2 regions of the Alkalibacillus sp. S2W genome follow, and region 2 is predicted to be linked to the other one. Evidence: riboswitches for the same ligand, from Rfam matches in the RefSeq annotation. Region 2 holds a riboswitch; the other holds the start of a gene.
The links. A riboswitch is a leader RNA that binds a small molecule or an ion and turns the genes downstream of it on or off. The one in region 2 is predicted to bind thiamine pyrophosphate.
Positions count from the first base shown of each region.

Region 1: another riboswitch for thiamine pyrophosphate. It lies ahead of ACKXGF_RS01860 (YkoF family thiamine/hydroxymethylpyrimidine-binding protein); the one in region 2 lies ahead of ACKXGF_RS14135 (IS3 family transposase).

Region 1 covers NZ_CP177234.1:331,789-337,855, forward strand. Annotated here, with positions in the region: gene ACKXGF_RS01850 (ABC transporter ATP-binding protein) at 1-1,095, opposite strand, end outside; gene ACKXGF_RS01855 (ECF transporter S component) at 1,085-1,690, opposite strand; gene ACKXGF_RS01860 (YkoF family thiamine/hydroxymethylpyrimidine-binding protein) at 1,701-2,291, opposite strand; TPP riboswitch at 2,388-2,490, opposite strand; gene ACKXGF_RS01865 (HD domain-containing protein) at 2,602-3,252, shown strand; gene ACKXGF_RS01870 (aldehyde dehydrogenase family protein) at 3,326-4,759, shown strand; gene ACKXGF_RS01875 (PadR family transcriptional regulator) at 4,887-5,237, shown strand; gene ACKXGF_RS01880 (permease prefix domain 1-containing protein) at 5,227-5,871, shown strand.
Region 2 covers NZ_CP177234.1:2,731,506-2,737,572, reverse strand. Annotated here, with positions in the region: one part of gene ACKXGF_RS14135 (IS3 family transposase) at 916-1,868, opposite strand; one part of gene ACKXGF_RS14135 (IS3 family transposase) at 1,868-2,240, opposite strand; TPP riboswitch at 2,394-2,496, opposite strand; gene ACKXGF_RS14130 (YhgE/Pip family protein) at 2,864-5,110, shown strand.

The DNA of each region.
Region 1 (6,067 bases), 380 kb from region 2:
GCTAGTATCTGTAATAAATTGATGTTCGGGATTTTGAAAGACAAATCCCATATGCTGACGTAATGACTGTTCTTTCCACTTGGTGAGTGGCTTGTTTAAGAAAGTCATGGTGCCTGCTTCTGGTTGTAAGAGCCTTGCCATTAATTGTAATAAGGTGGACTTACCTGCACCATTTTCACCGACGATTGCTGTCATTTCACCTTTTTTCAGCGTTAGATTAATATTTTGTAAGATTGGTTTGTTCTTTCTGGAAAAAGAGGTGCTTTCCATCGTAAAACACGGCTCTGTGTTGTTTGAATGATTAATCGGTTTTGAATTGGGTGGTGAGTCAAGATATTGTTTTGGGATGAAAATACCATGTTCGATTAGTTGCTGTTGTTTGGTTTGAAAAATAGATTCGACTTCACCATCTTCCATTAGTTCACCTTGTCTATTTAATACTAGAACACGGTCGATCAAATAGAGCCAGTCGTCAGCTTGATGTTCGATTAAAAGAATCGTTAGTTCCATAGTTGATTGTAATTGTTCGGTTAACTGAATAAATTCGAGCTGACTCATCGGGTCTAAGTTAGCTGTTGGTTCATCGAGAATAAGCACGTCTGGTTCTAGTAATAGAACAGAAGCTAGGGCGATTTTTTGCTTTTGGCCACCTGAAAGGGTATGAATCGCTTCGTGCTTATAGTCAGACATTCCAATGGTCATTAAGATCTCATCAATTCGCGCTTCCATCTCTTCACGTGGAGTTTGAATATTTTCGAGTGTAAAAGCGAGTTCATCTTCAACGGTTATCATACAAAATTGACTGTCTGGGTCTTGAAAAACGATGCCAATTTGTTGATTAATCTGGCCTTTTTCAAAATCATGAACAGGTTGACCACGGAAACGAATCACCCCTGATGCAGTGCCTTCAACTGAATCAGGATATAATCCGTTTAAACAAAGCGACAAGCTAGACTTACCCGATCCACTCGGGCCGATTAAAAGTGTTGTTTCATTTTCATATAACGTAAAATTTAGTTGGTTCAGAAGTGGTTCGTCTAACGTCTCGTAGCTAAAGCTGTAGTTGTGAACGGATATGACGGGACTAAGCTGCATCTTGGTCACGGTTTTGTTGACGCTCCTTTCCTAACGCGTAGCCACGAAGAACACCTGTTTTCGCCAATTGGTCGCTAATCCACTTACCGAGTAGAGCCATGATCAGTATGCTACTTATAATGCGTGTGATCAGCATAACGCCAACTAACCACGCTTCATATGCAAAGAAACCAGATGAATAGAAATGCCAAGCGAAGCTAATGATTGCGGTTAATACAGCAGCTAATATTAACACTCGCTTCCGATAATCTTGCCATTTCGTCACAGCAAATGCACTTTCGGCGCCTAGTCCTTGAATAGCTGCACTGATTATAAGTTGTGGGCCAGCTGGACTTCCGATTAAGATTTGAACAGTCCCAGCGATTAACTCTGACATAAAGGCTGCGCCAGGTTTGCGAATAATATAAGCAGCAATAATCGAGACAATGAACCAAATGCCATAAATAAATTCATAGCCAAGAGGTCCAATGCCAAAAGGTGTTAGAGCGCCAACAAGTCCCTGGCCGATTCCAAAGGCTAATAGATAGATTACCGCAAATACGACGCCTAATACCGACAGCAAAACAATTTCTTTCAGTTTCCATTGTTTAGTCATAGTTTACCCCCTATTTATTTGACGGACTATTTGCCGAAATAGTAAAGGTCATTGTTGTGTGTGATACTTCTTGCTGGACAGCTTCGAACGCATCTTGTATCGCATCAAATATCGCTTGCACATCACCATCAAGGCGCGTCATATAATGGGCGGCACTGACATCAACGCCGCGTGCTTTGGACAGATCAATTTGTTCATAGATTTTGTCCATATAGTCCTCCCGTCCAAGCGGGTGAATTGCGAACTTACAACCAGCACGTTGTGGAGCATTGGCTAATTGAGGAGCGTTCACTGGTGCATCTGATTCTGCCATATAGACGTCAGCTTCATTATCTCCAGGGCACCCGATCGAATAAGTGCCTGTCATGGCAACATGTTCACCAGTTTTAGCAGCGTGTAAGAAGATTGCTTTGGTCACATCAAAGATATGCACGATTTTGCCCCTTACACAAGTTGTGACATCATCAGTTTCCTTCCATACTTTCGATTGGTCAACTTCATCCAGAGCGGACAAAAGAATATCGACAAAGTTGTCGCTCATTGGGTAGAGCGTGAATTGAACCCCTGCAATACGACTTGTGTTGCACTGTTGATTCGTCATGACGAATCGCCTCCTTATAAAGTGTCTGTTTATAACAAAAAAACTGCATCCCGTGGGAATGCAGTTCAGCTATTGTGTCGTTACACTTATGGTAGATTAAGCTTCACTGCACTTCCCCACGCTAGTATTACCTAGTTCGGGTCTTGAGGGTCAGGTCCAACCTTCTCAGCCACTTGACGTAGCTCCCCTAGTGCATGATCATCACGTATGCAGTTTTGTTATACTTACATCATAATAAATAAAAGCATGATTGTAAACGTCTAAGATTGCTAGTCTTTGTCGACGGTCATGTCATGAAGGGTGATATTGAGTGAATGAATGGGAGCAGCAAGTGATTCAGAATACGGAAAAATTCGTCCATCGTAAATTAGTTTCTGAGGGTTCTGGACATGACTGGTGGCATATCCAGCGTGTCGTTAACAATGCCAAGCAAATAGCTGATACAGTTGATGTTGATAGGTGGGTTGTCGAAATGGCGGCTTTATTACACGATCTAATTGATGATAAAGTCACCTCCAATGTGGCGGAGAGTCGACAAGACCTCATGAAATGGTTAGAAGATCAACGCGTTTCAGAGCAACAAATTGACCATATATTTGCCATCATCGATACGATTTCATTCAAGCATGGTTACAAGACATTACCGAGCCGTGAAGCGGAAGTCGTCCAAGATGCAGACCGATTAGATGCAATCGGCGCCATTGGTATTGCCCGAAGTTTCACCTATGCAGGGTCTAAAGGCCATCTCATCCATCATCCCGAAGAATCACCACGCGAAACTATGACAGAAGATGAATACCGCCATGAAACCAATACGGCGATTAATCATTTTTATGAAAAATTATTAACCTTAAAAGAACAAATGAACACAGCTGAAGGTTACCGTATCGCAGAGAAACGTCATCAATTTATGGAAACATATTTAGAACAATTTTATGCTGAATGGGATGGAAAATCGTAAATCGTGTTACGTTTTGGTTTAAATGTGGAATAGTGTTATAGAACATTATTATAAATGAAAGGTGATGACATATATGTTGCAATATCAACCTTATCTTGATCAGTTAGCGAATCACACAACTGAATTCCAAGCGTTAGTTAATTCGCATACGAAAGAAGAAATTGCTCGAATGCCGATTTGTAAAGAAGAGCAGATGGAGAAGGCGATTAAACAAGCAGATGAAGCATTCGAAACGATTAAGAATATGCCTGCTCATGAACGTAGTGATATCTTAAATAGAGCTAGCGACATTTTACATGACAATAAACAAATGGTCGCTGAAACAATTGCTCAAGAAGCGGCGAAACCGATGAAGTATGCCTTAGCAGAAGTAGACCGCACTGTGCAGACGTTGAAATTCTCCTCAGTTGAAGCACGAAAGCTAGAAGGTGAATCCATTCCAATGGATGCCGCGCCAAATGGTGCTGGGCGTGACGCTTACACGATTTTTGAACCGATTGGCGTCATTGGTGCCATTACACCATTTAACTTCCCACTAAATTTAGTCGTGCATAAAGTCGGGCCAGCGATTGCCTCTGGTAATACAGTCATTGTAAAACCGGCTGAAAAAACACCTCTATCAGCGATCTTATTACGTGAAGCGTTGGTACAAGCGGGATTACCTGAGGACGCTTACCATGTCGTACCAGGTGAAGGCAAAGTTTTAGGCGACGTCTTACTTAAAAATGACGCAGTCCAAAAGATTACATTCACTGGTAGCCCGCCAGTTGGTCGTGAAATTAAATCGAACGCGGGCCTTAAGAAGATTACCCTTGAATTGGGTAATAACTCAGCACTATATGTCGATAAAAGCATGAATGATCGTTTGGATGATGTCGTGCCAAAAGCCGTGCATGGATCTTATGCATATAACGGACAGGTTTGTATTAGTACGCAACGCATTTATGTGCATGAAGATATTGCTGACACCTTTGCAGAACAATTTGTTAAGGGTGCTGAACAACTTACATTTGGTGATCCACTTGATGAAGAGACAGATGTTTGTAATTTAATTGACGAATCATCACAACAGACCTTACTCGAATGGATAGAAGATGCTGAGCAACAAGGTGCAAAAGTTTTAACAGGTGGGGAAGCTAAGGATAACGGCATTGCACCAACTGTTTTAACAGATGTTCCAGAGGGCGCCAAAATCATGAAAGAAGAAGCCTTTGGGCCTGTTGTTATTATTAATCGTGTATCTAGTGGCGATGAGGCATTGAAAGCGATGAATAACAGTCAATACGGCCTGAGCGCAGGTCTGTTTAGTAATGATATGAAACAAGCGATCGATATGGCTCACGGTTTAGAAGTTGGTCAGGTACTGGTTAATGATGTGCCGACATTACGTTTTGATCATATGCCATATGGTGGTCGAAAACAATCAGGTTATGGTTACGAAGGCGTTAAATACGCCATTCATGAAATGGTGAATCGGAAAATGATTAGTTTAAATTACACATTTTAATACGTTGAATAGGTGCCGATTAGTTTAATAACTGATCGGCATTTTTTATGATATATTACTTGTTGTGATAAATTACTTTGACAGACAAAGTAATATGTTGTACATTGTTATTGTGGAGGTGAGACATTTGGCATCGAATATTTCAACGGATTTAATCCGCGGACATACATCAACGATTATTTTAAATATTCTGCGTCAAGGCGATAGTTATGGTTATGAGATTTATAAACAAATTATTGCCCTAAGTAATGGCGAATACGAATTGAAAGAAGCAACACTTTATACAGCGTTCAGACGTTTACAAAAGGATGGGTTGATCGAATCGTATTGGGGAGATGAAACCCAAGGTGGTCGGCGGAAGTATTACCGTTTGACTCAAGCAGGACGTGATACGTATGAACAAAACCGACAAGATTGGCTTTTCGCTAAAGAAGTCTTAAACAAATTAATAACAGGAGGGGATGACGATGAGTCTTAATCAAGATGTCCAACACTATATAGACGATTTATTTAAAGATGTCGGAGAAAGTCAGCAACTCTTTGATTTAAAGCAAGAGTTAATTACCAATATGCATGCTCGAATTAGTGACTATCAGAAGCAAGGCATGAGTGAGCAAGAAGCTTTTCGGGAAACTAAAGCATCGATGGGAGATATGAGTGGATTAGTAGAAGATATGAGACAACACGGTGCAGACACATCAAAACAAACCGTCTATACATCGATGACGAACAGAATGGCAGTTGGCGCTCTTGTAATCGGGGCGATGTTGATTGTTTTTGGATTACTAATGTCTGTGAGCATGATGTTTATGGACGTTGAACCCGTAGCTGTACCTGGTGCAGGAATATTTGCGGTCATTGGTGGTGTTTTTTTGACTTACGGTATTCTAACACGTGAAACCCAGACGATGTACGCCATGCAACGCCTGCGTGCTGCGCTTTACTCTGTCGCAGTTGGCTTCATGTTATTTGCGATTTTCACAGCGATCACTTCAGGATTAGCGACAGGTGAATTATTTATAGGTTTTGCTGCATTTACAGTATTCTTTGTGATTGGCTTTGGTTTATGGCTAGGTTTATTATTGACTACTCAGGTGAGTCGGCAGAAGTAGCGGCAATTTAGAAAATTCACATGGAATTAAAAAAACAATAGTAAAATAAATAGATAAAGTTGACAAATAATTTCAAATACTTTATAGTAATAATTACATTCATAACTAAGGTCACAGAACCTGCTAAAATAAGGTCTCTGTACCGGAACTGATCCATTTTTGGGTCCAAAAGAACCTGCTACTTTTGTGGCAGGTT
Region 2 (6,067 bases):
ACCTTCATCAGGTGGCGGCAAGATGAGCACGAACAAGGCTCTGATGATGAAGATGAAACATTGCCACAAACAAATAACGTATTTGAGTGAAGATATGTTGTAATAAGAGTAATCTTATTAATCGGCGGTGCATGGCTCTTACATCGAAATAAGATGTCAGAAGATAAGAGTTGATGATGTTGAAGAAAACGATAGCTATTGGAATGTTCGTCTTAGGGATTATATTGGTTAGTTATCAACCAGCGCTAGATTGATATAATCAAACCCTATTTATTGGATAAAGAGTATGGTGAAGTATTAAATGTATCACATGAAACCATCACGGCTAATACGAAGGCTAGCCATGATCCTTCCTCAATTTGATATTGATGCGATCGATTCGCTAAACTCATCTGAAATCAAGGGTGTTGACATTAATAAAAAAATGTCTTAGGCTCCATCTCTGTTCCATCCGTTTCAATGGAGTTGCCAATTTTATACGGAACGACGAATAAGAATTTGGACGTCGGAGCAGGGACTATGAAGCCTGTTCAACAAATGGGGGGGGAGGCAACTACGCTTTAGCAAGACACAACAATACGAACCGTTCGTTACTGTTTGCTCCAATTCGTGATATTAAAAAAGGAGATGACATGATTCTTTCAGATGGGAAGTAGCAGTACATCTATGAAATGGTTGATAGTGAAGTTGTTGAGCCACATCGAACTGACATAATTGAAAACGTCGAGGGAAAGAAACTCTAACACTCGTCAGATGTTACAGTGACGATGGATCAGATCTGATTATTGTTTATGGTGAGTTGAAACAGATTGTTGATTGAATTAGAATACCAAGAATACAAGAACCGCTCGTTGTGAAAGAAACGTTCACTTTCATGAACTGTAACCCTAAAAATGGACAGTTTAATAAAAAGCGCTAGGATGCTAATAGGTGACTTCGGTATTGTGCCGGGGTCATTTTTTGTAAGGTCCATTGATATCGACCATGGTTGTAATACGTCATGTAATCTTCAATTGCTTGCTTCACGTCAAAAACAGAGGAACATGCTTTAAAATCAATGCCAACTTTCATGTGCCCAAAGAAAGACTCCATCGGCGCATTATCCCAACAGTTACCACGACGAGACATCGACTGATCTACGCCTAGGCCTCTTACTGTCTTTTGAAACTCAGAATGAGTGTAATGCATTCCCTGGTCGGAATGGATGAGACAGTCTGAATGAGCGACAAACTCCTCACGCTTCACTAACTTATCAAGTGTTGTATACATAATGTCCATCTTTAAAGAGGTCGAGAGGTGATAAGCTAAAATCTCTCGTGTTGCCCCATCTTTAATAACGGATAAATAAGCTTTTTGTCCTTTCGCATAGTAGATATAAGTGATATCCGTTAAGAGGACTTTATGCGGTTCTTGTTGATCGAATTGACGTTCTAATTTATTATCGCACGTTTGATGCTCTTGCGTTGTCTGAGCGATTTGTTTATAAGGATTCGCTCTGCGAATGGTGCACATCAGATTGTACTTCTTCATAATGCGGCGGATGCGTTTATGGTTCATCCCAATGTTATCTTCATTCTCTAAGATCATTTTGATTTGGAGAGCGCCAACTTTTCCTTTATATCGGCTGTGTATTTTCTCGATGAGCTCATAGGCAACCTCATCTTGTCGTTCTTTTTGTTGACGAGCTTCGTCTGATTTCAACCAGTTATAATAACCCGATCGACTGACGTCTGCTAATTCACAAAAATATTGAATTAACTGAGGAAAACCATACTCTCTAACCATTTGTTCAATCAATCGAAATTTGTCGGATATTGTTATTTCTTCTTCGACTGCCTTTCGAGTTCTTCTAGCTTTTTTACGAAGTCTAGTTCTGCCTCCAGATACGCAATGCGCGCTTCAGCTTTCTTTAGCTTGTCTTCAGAAGAAAGCTCTTTCGATGAAGGACGTCCTGTTGCCGATTTCCCAAGCCGTTCTGTAAAGAAACCGTCTTCTCCATACTTCTGAAACATATCTCGCCAACGCTTGATACATTCTTTGGGCTTTTTATCCCCAATAATGGATAAGTCGAATCCATGTTCAACAAAGATTTGATGCGGCCCTTTTCCTTGCTCATTTTCCTTTACAGCTTTCACTTTAAATTCAGGTGAATAAGAAATAGAACGATCTGAAACCTTGATGATATTGGAATTGGATTCTAGTTCTCTTCTTTGTGATTCGCTAAAAATAATTTTAGACATGTTTATAACCCCGCTCGTATTAGTTAATTCGATTATAAATGGATATTCAAGGTCATGAAACACAAAAACCCTGAATAAGGGCACTTTTTATCAGTGTCCTTATTCAGGGTATAGTTCAAATTTGGAGTGGTTTTGATACATGAAGACACTATGTATATTCCATCTCCACTTTCCTACGCTGGCATAATCCAGATCAGGTTATAAGGGATTAAGAAATAATTCTTATCTCAGCCTATTGGCATCCCTAGTGGGATATTTTATTCTTTTATTTAAATCGTATCTTATTTTTTTGTCAAACAAATATAAAAGTAAGTGTGTAGAGTTTTTAATACCTAGTTGAGCATTTTTATTATGTTAATATAGAGATGGAGAAGCGATTTATGTGCATTCAGATTTTGCACTTAGGACACATGTTGTCTTATTATGGTAATTATCACTTTTGTGTTAATTAAAGACTGGACAGAACAAGAACGAATGCTATCTGGTTGAAATTATAGTAAAATAGGAAAGAGATTTAGTTTTCAAACCAGGTGCTTTTTCTTTCGGTTAGGTTCTCTTTAAGATATATGAAGAGTACTTGAGATTAAGACTTTTAAATAATAAAGAATAAAGAAGGTATACACATGAAAAATAGTTGGAATGTTTTTTCGAATGATATGACGAACATAATACGTAATTGGGTGGCAGCTATTTTGATTGGAGGTCTCATCATATTACCATCATTATATGCATGGTTTAATATTGAGGCTTCCTGGGATCCTTATGGGCAAACCGACCAAATTCCAGTAGCTGTTGTCAATGAAGATGATGGGGGTCAGATTAGAGACGAAAAAATTAACGTTGGCGCCGATCTTGTTAATGAACTCAAGAGTAATGATTCAATGAATTGGCATTTTACAAATCGTGAAAAGGCAATGGAAAACCTGAAATATGGTGATTATTTTGCGGTGATTGTTATTCCGGAAGATTTTTCTGACAAACTATCAACGGTTATTACAGACAATCCAGAAAAAAGCAACATGGATTATTATGTAAACGAAAAGATTAATGCCATATCTCCTAAGATAACAGATAAGGGTGCCAGTGCAATTGTGGAGGAAGTTAGTAGCAATTTTATCTCTACAGTAAATGGTGTTATTTTTGATAGATTTGATGAGCTTGGAGTAGAATTAGATCAAAACTTGCCAGATATTAAAAAGTTTGAAAACTATGTTTTTGAGATGGAAAAACAGCTTCCAGAAATTTATGATACGACTACAAGCGGGTTGCAAGATACGAAAGATGTGCAATCTATTATTAATAAAGCGCAAGACATGATTCCAGAAGCTGAGCGGACAACGAATAATGGCCTTACGACAGTGAATGAAACAGAGGATTTATTATCAGAAGCTGAAAATCGTTTGAATGAGTTAGCACCAAAAATTGAAAAAGACATGGAGAAAGCAAAAGAAACTGCTGAAGATATAAATAAGGTTCTTAATGATGCTCAAAATGTGGATATCGATTTCAGTCAAGGTAAAGAACTGCAAGAAAATATTGATCAATCATTAGACAATGCCATTACTCGTATCGATGATATAGAAGCGAATTTGAAACAGTTGAAGGAAATGAATGAAAACCAACAAAATAGTAACAACGAAACAGAGAATGCAAATGGGAATGGGGATGATTCATCTCAACAGGGGGACAATAATCAAAACAACAATAGCAATCAGAATCAGGTGATCGACGAAGCAATTAAAAGTTTGCAAACAATTCGAGAGGCTCTTCAAGAGGCACAGCAGAACGGGCAAAACATTACAGATTTTATTGAGGATAAAGAAAAGCAAGTAAATTCTGTTATAACTGATTTAGAAGAATTGTCTGGAAATGCAGAAAACAGAATTGGGGAGTTTCTAACAGACTATAAAGAAAATATTGAACCAGTTGTCAAAGAGAAAATTAACAACGTACAACAAACACTATCTAATGCTAAGGAAATTTTATCCGAAGTTAACTCAACGATTCCAGAGGTGGAGAGAATCCTGTCAAACACAGAGAATCATATTAGTGAAGGGCAAGATAAGTTGAATACAATACTTGATGAGTATCCATATGTGAATACTAAAGTCAACAGTCTCGCTGACAAGATCCGTGAAATTCAGGGCGAAACAGATATCAATGAAATTATTGAGTTGTTACAGAATGATCCAGAGGCAGAAAGAAGTTTTTTTGAAGAACCAGTTCAACTAAGTAAGAATGAATTTTTTCCTATCCCGAATTATGGCTCAGCGATGACACCATTTTACACGGTTCTAGCTATATGGGTTGGTGGTCTTCTTCTAATATCGTTGTTGTCTGCAGATGTTCATGACAGAGTAGGTCTGACTGACAAGGCTCGTTATGTTGGTAAGTTGCTTACGTTCTTGACGATTGGACTACTGCAGACATTAATTGTTACGTTAGGTGATCACTTTATTTTGGGTGCATATATGGCACATCCGATTTGGTTTGTTATATTTGGCCTGCTGATTAGTATAGTATTTACCATAATTACTTTTACGTTGGTTTCACTTTTGGGTGATGTAGGAAAAGCAATGGTCATTGTCTTGCTTGTTTTGCAAATTGCGGGTGCAGGTGGCACATACCCAGTCGTATTACTACCTGAATTTTTCCAAGTAATTAACCCATTCCTTCCGTTCACATATGCCATTGATTTAATGCGTGAAGCCGTTGGGGGAATCATATGGAAAACAGCTATACACAATATGATCATTTTAAGTTCATTTGGCGTTGGTTTCTTTTTATTCGGTATACTATCTAAAAGAGTGGTTAATAAACAGACTGATAAATTGATGAAAAAGTCTAGAGACGCAGGTTTATTCCATTAATAATTATAAGTATATATAGATCTCTGAGTTATGGTGATTTGATCGTAGGTATGGGCCAATGCCTACGATCATTTTTTGTATTTAAATTATTAATTTTAAACTCGGCACCTTGCGTTTCTTTTTGATAAAGGGGCGTTAAATCAGTTGAGGTCATTTATGCGTTTATATTGGCCTTTTTGAACACTTCGTCCTGCCACAATTGATACAGATAAATGATTAAGGCAAACCCGACCATCATAGCAACAATAGCTAAAGTGGGGCAATGTTGATTCACTTGAAACAATTCCTATACGTTGCCATATCGGGTAAACGATATACATAAATAACGCGCCCAAAAGTATATTGACAGTAAAATATATCCAGAATTTTCGGAAAGTAAAATGGAATACCCAGATCACTATAACTAAATATGCTCCATACACCCATGGTACTGGGATGACTTTATCCCACCCAAACAGACTCGAATCTACTTCATTCCACCATCCGTAATGATAAGCCACTTGATATGCCAAGGTATGAATAACGGTCATAAATAGAGCGACTGGCATGTATCTACGTACAGTATCCATATTTAATAAAAACAAGGACATATAAGGCAATATCAAGAGTGACCAAAGAATAATCTGATTCATGAGGTTAACACTTCGCAATAGCTTTATGTGTAGTGTGACACTCTGTCCATCTATTTATTCGATAATAGTGACTGAACAACGAAGTGTTTATACATATTAACATTCCAATTGAAAATGTTTGCTGTTCACGGTGGTTAAAGGGGGCTGATCTAATTCTTTATATACATTATGATGGATCGTGCCATAAATAGAGGAGGGAATAGAGCGGTGCTTTTAACTCGAGGCAATCTATAAAAGGGTGGCATATTTAAACGGAGATAATTGACGTAACAGGAAAATAAATATTTCGTTTTCCTTCTTTACCATCTCCAATAGGAAAGACATA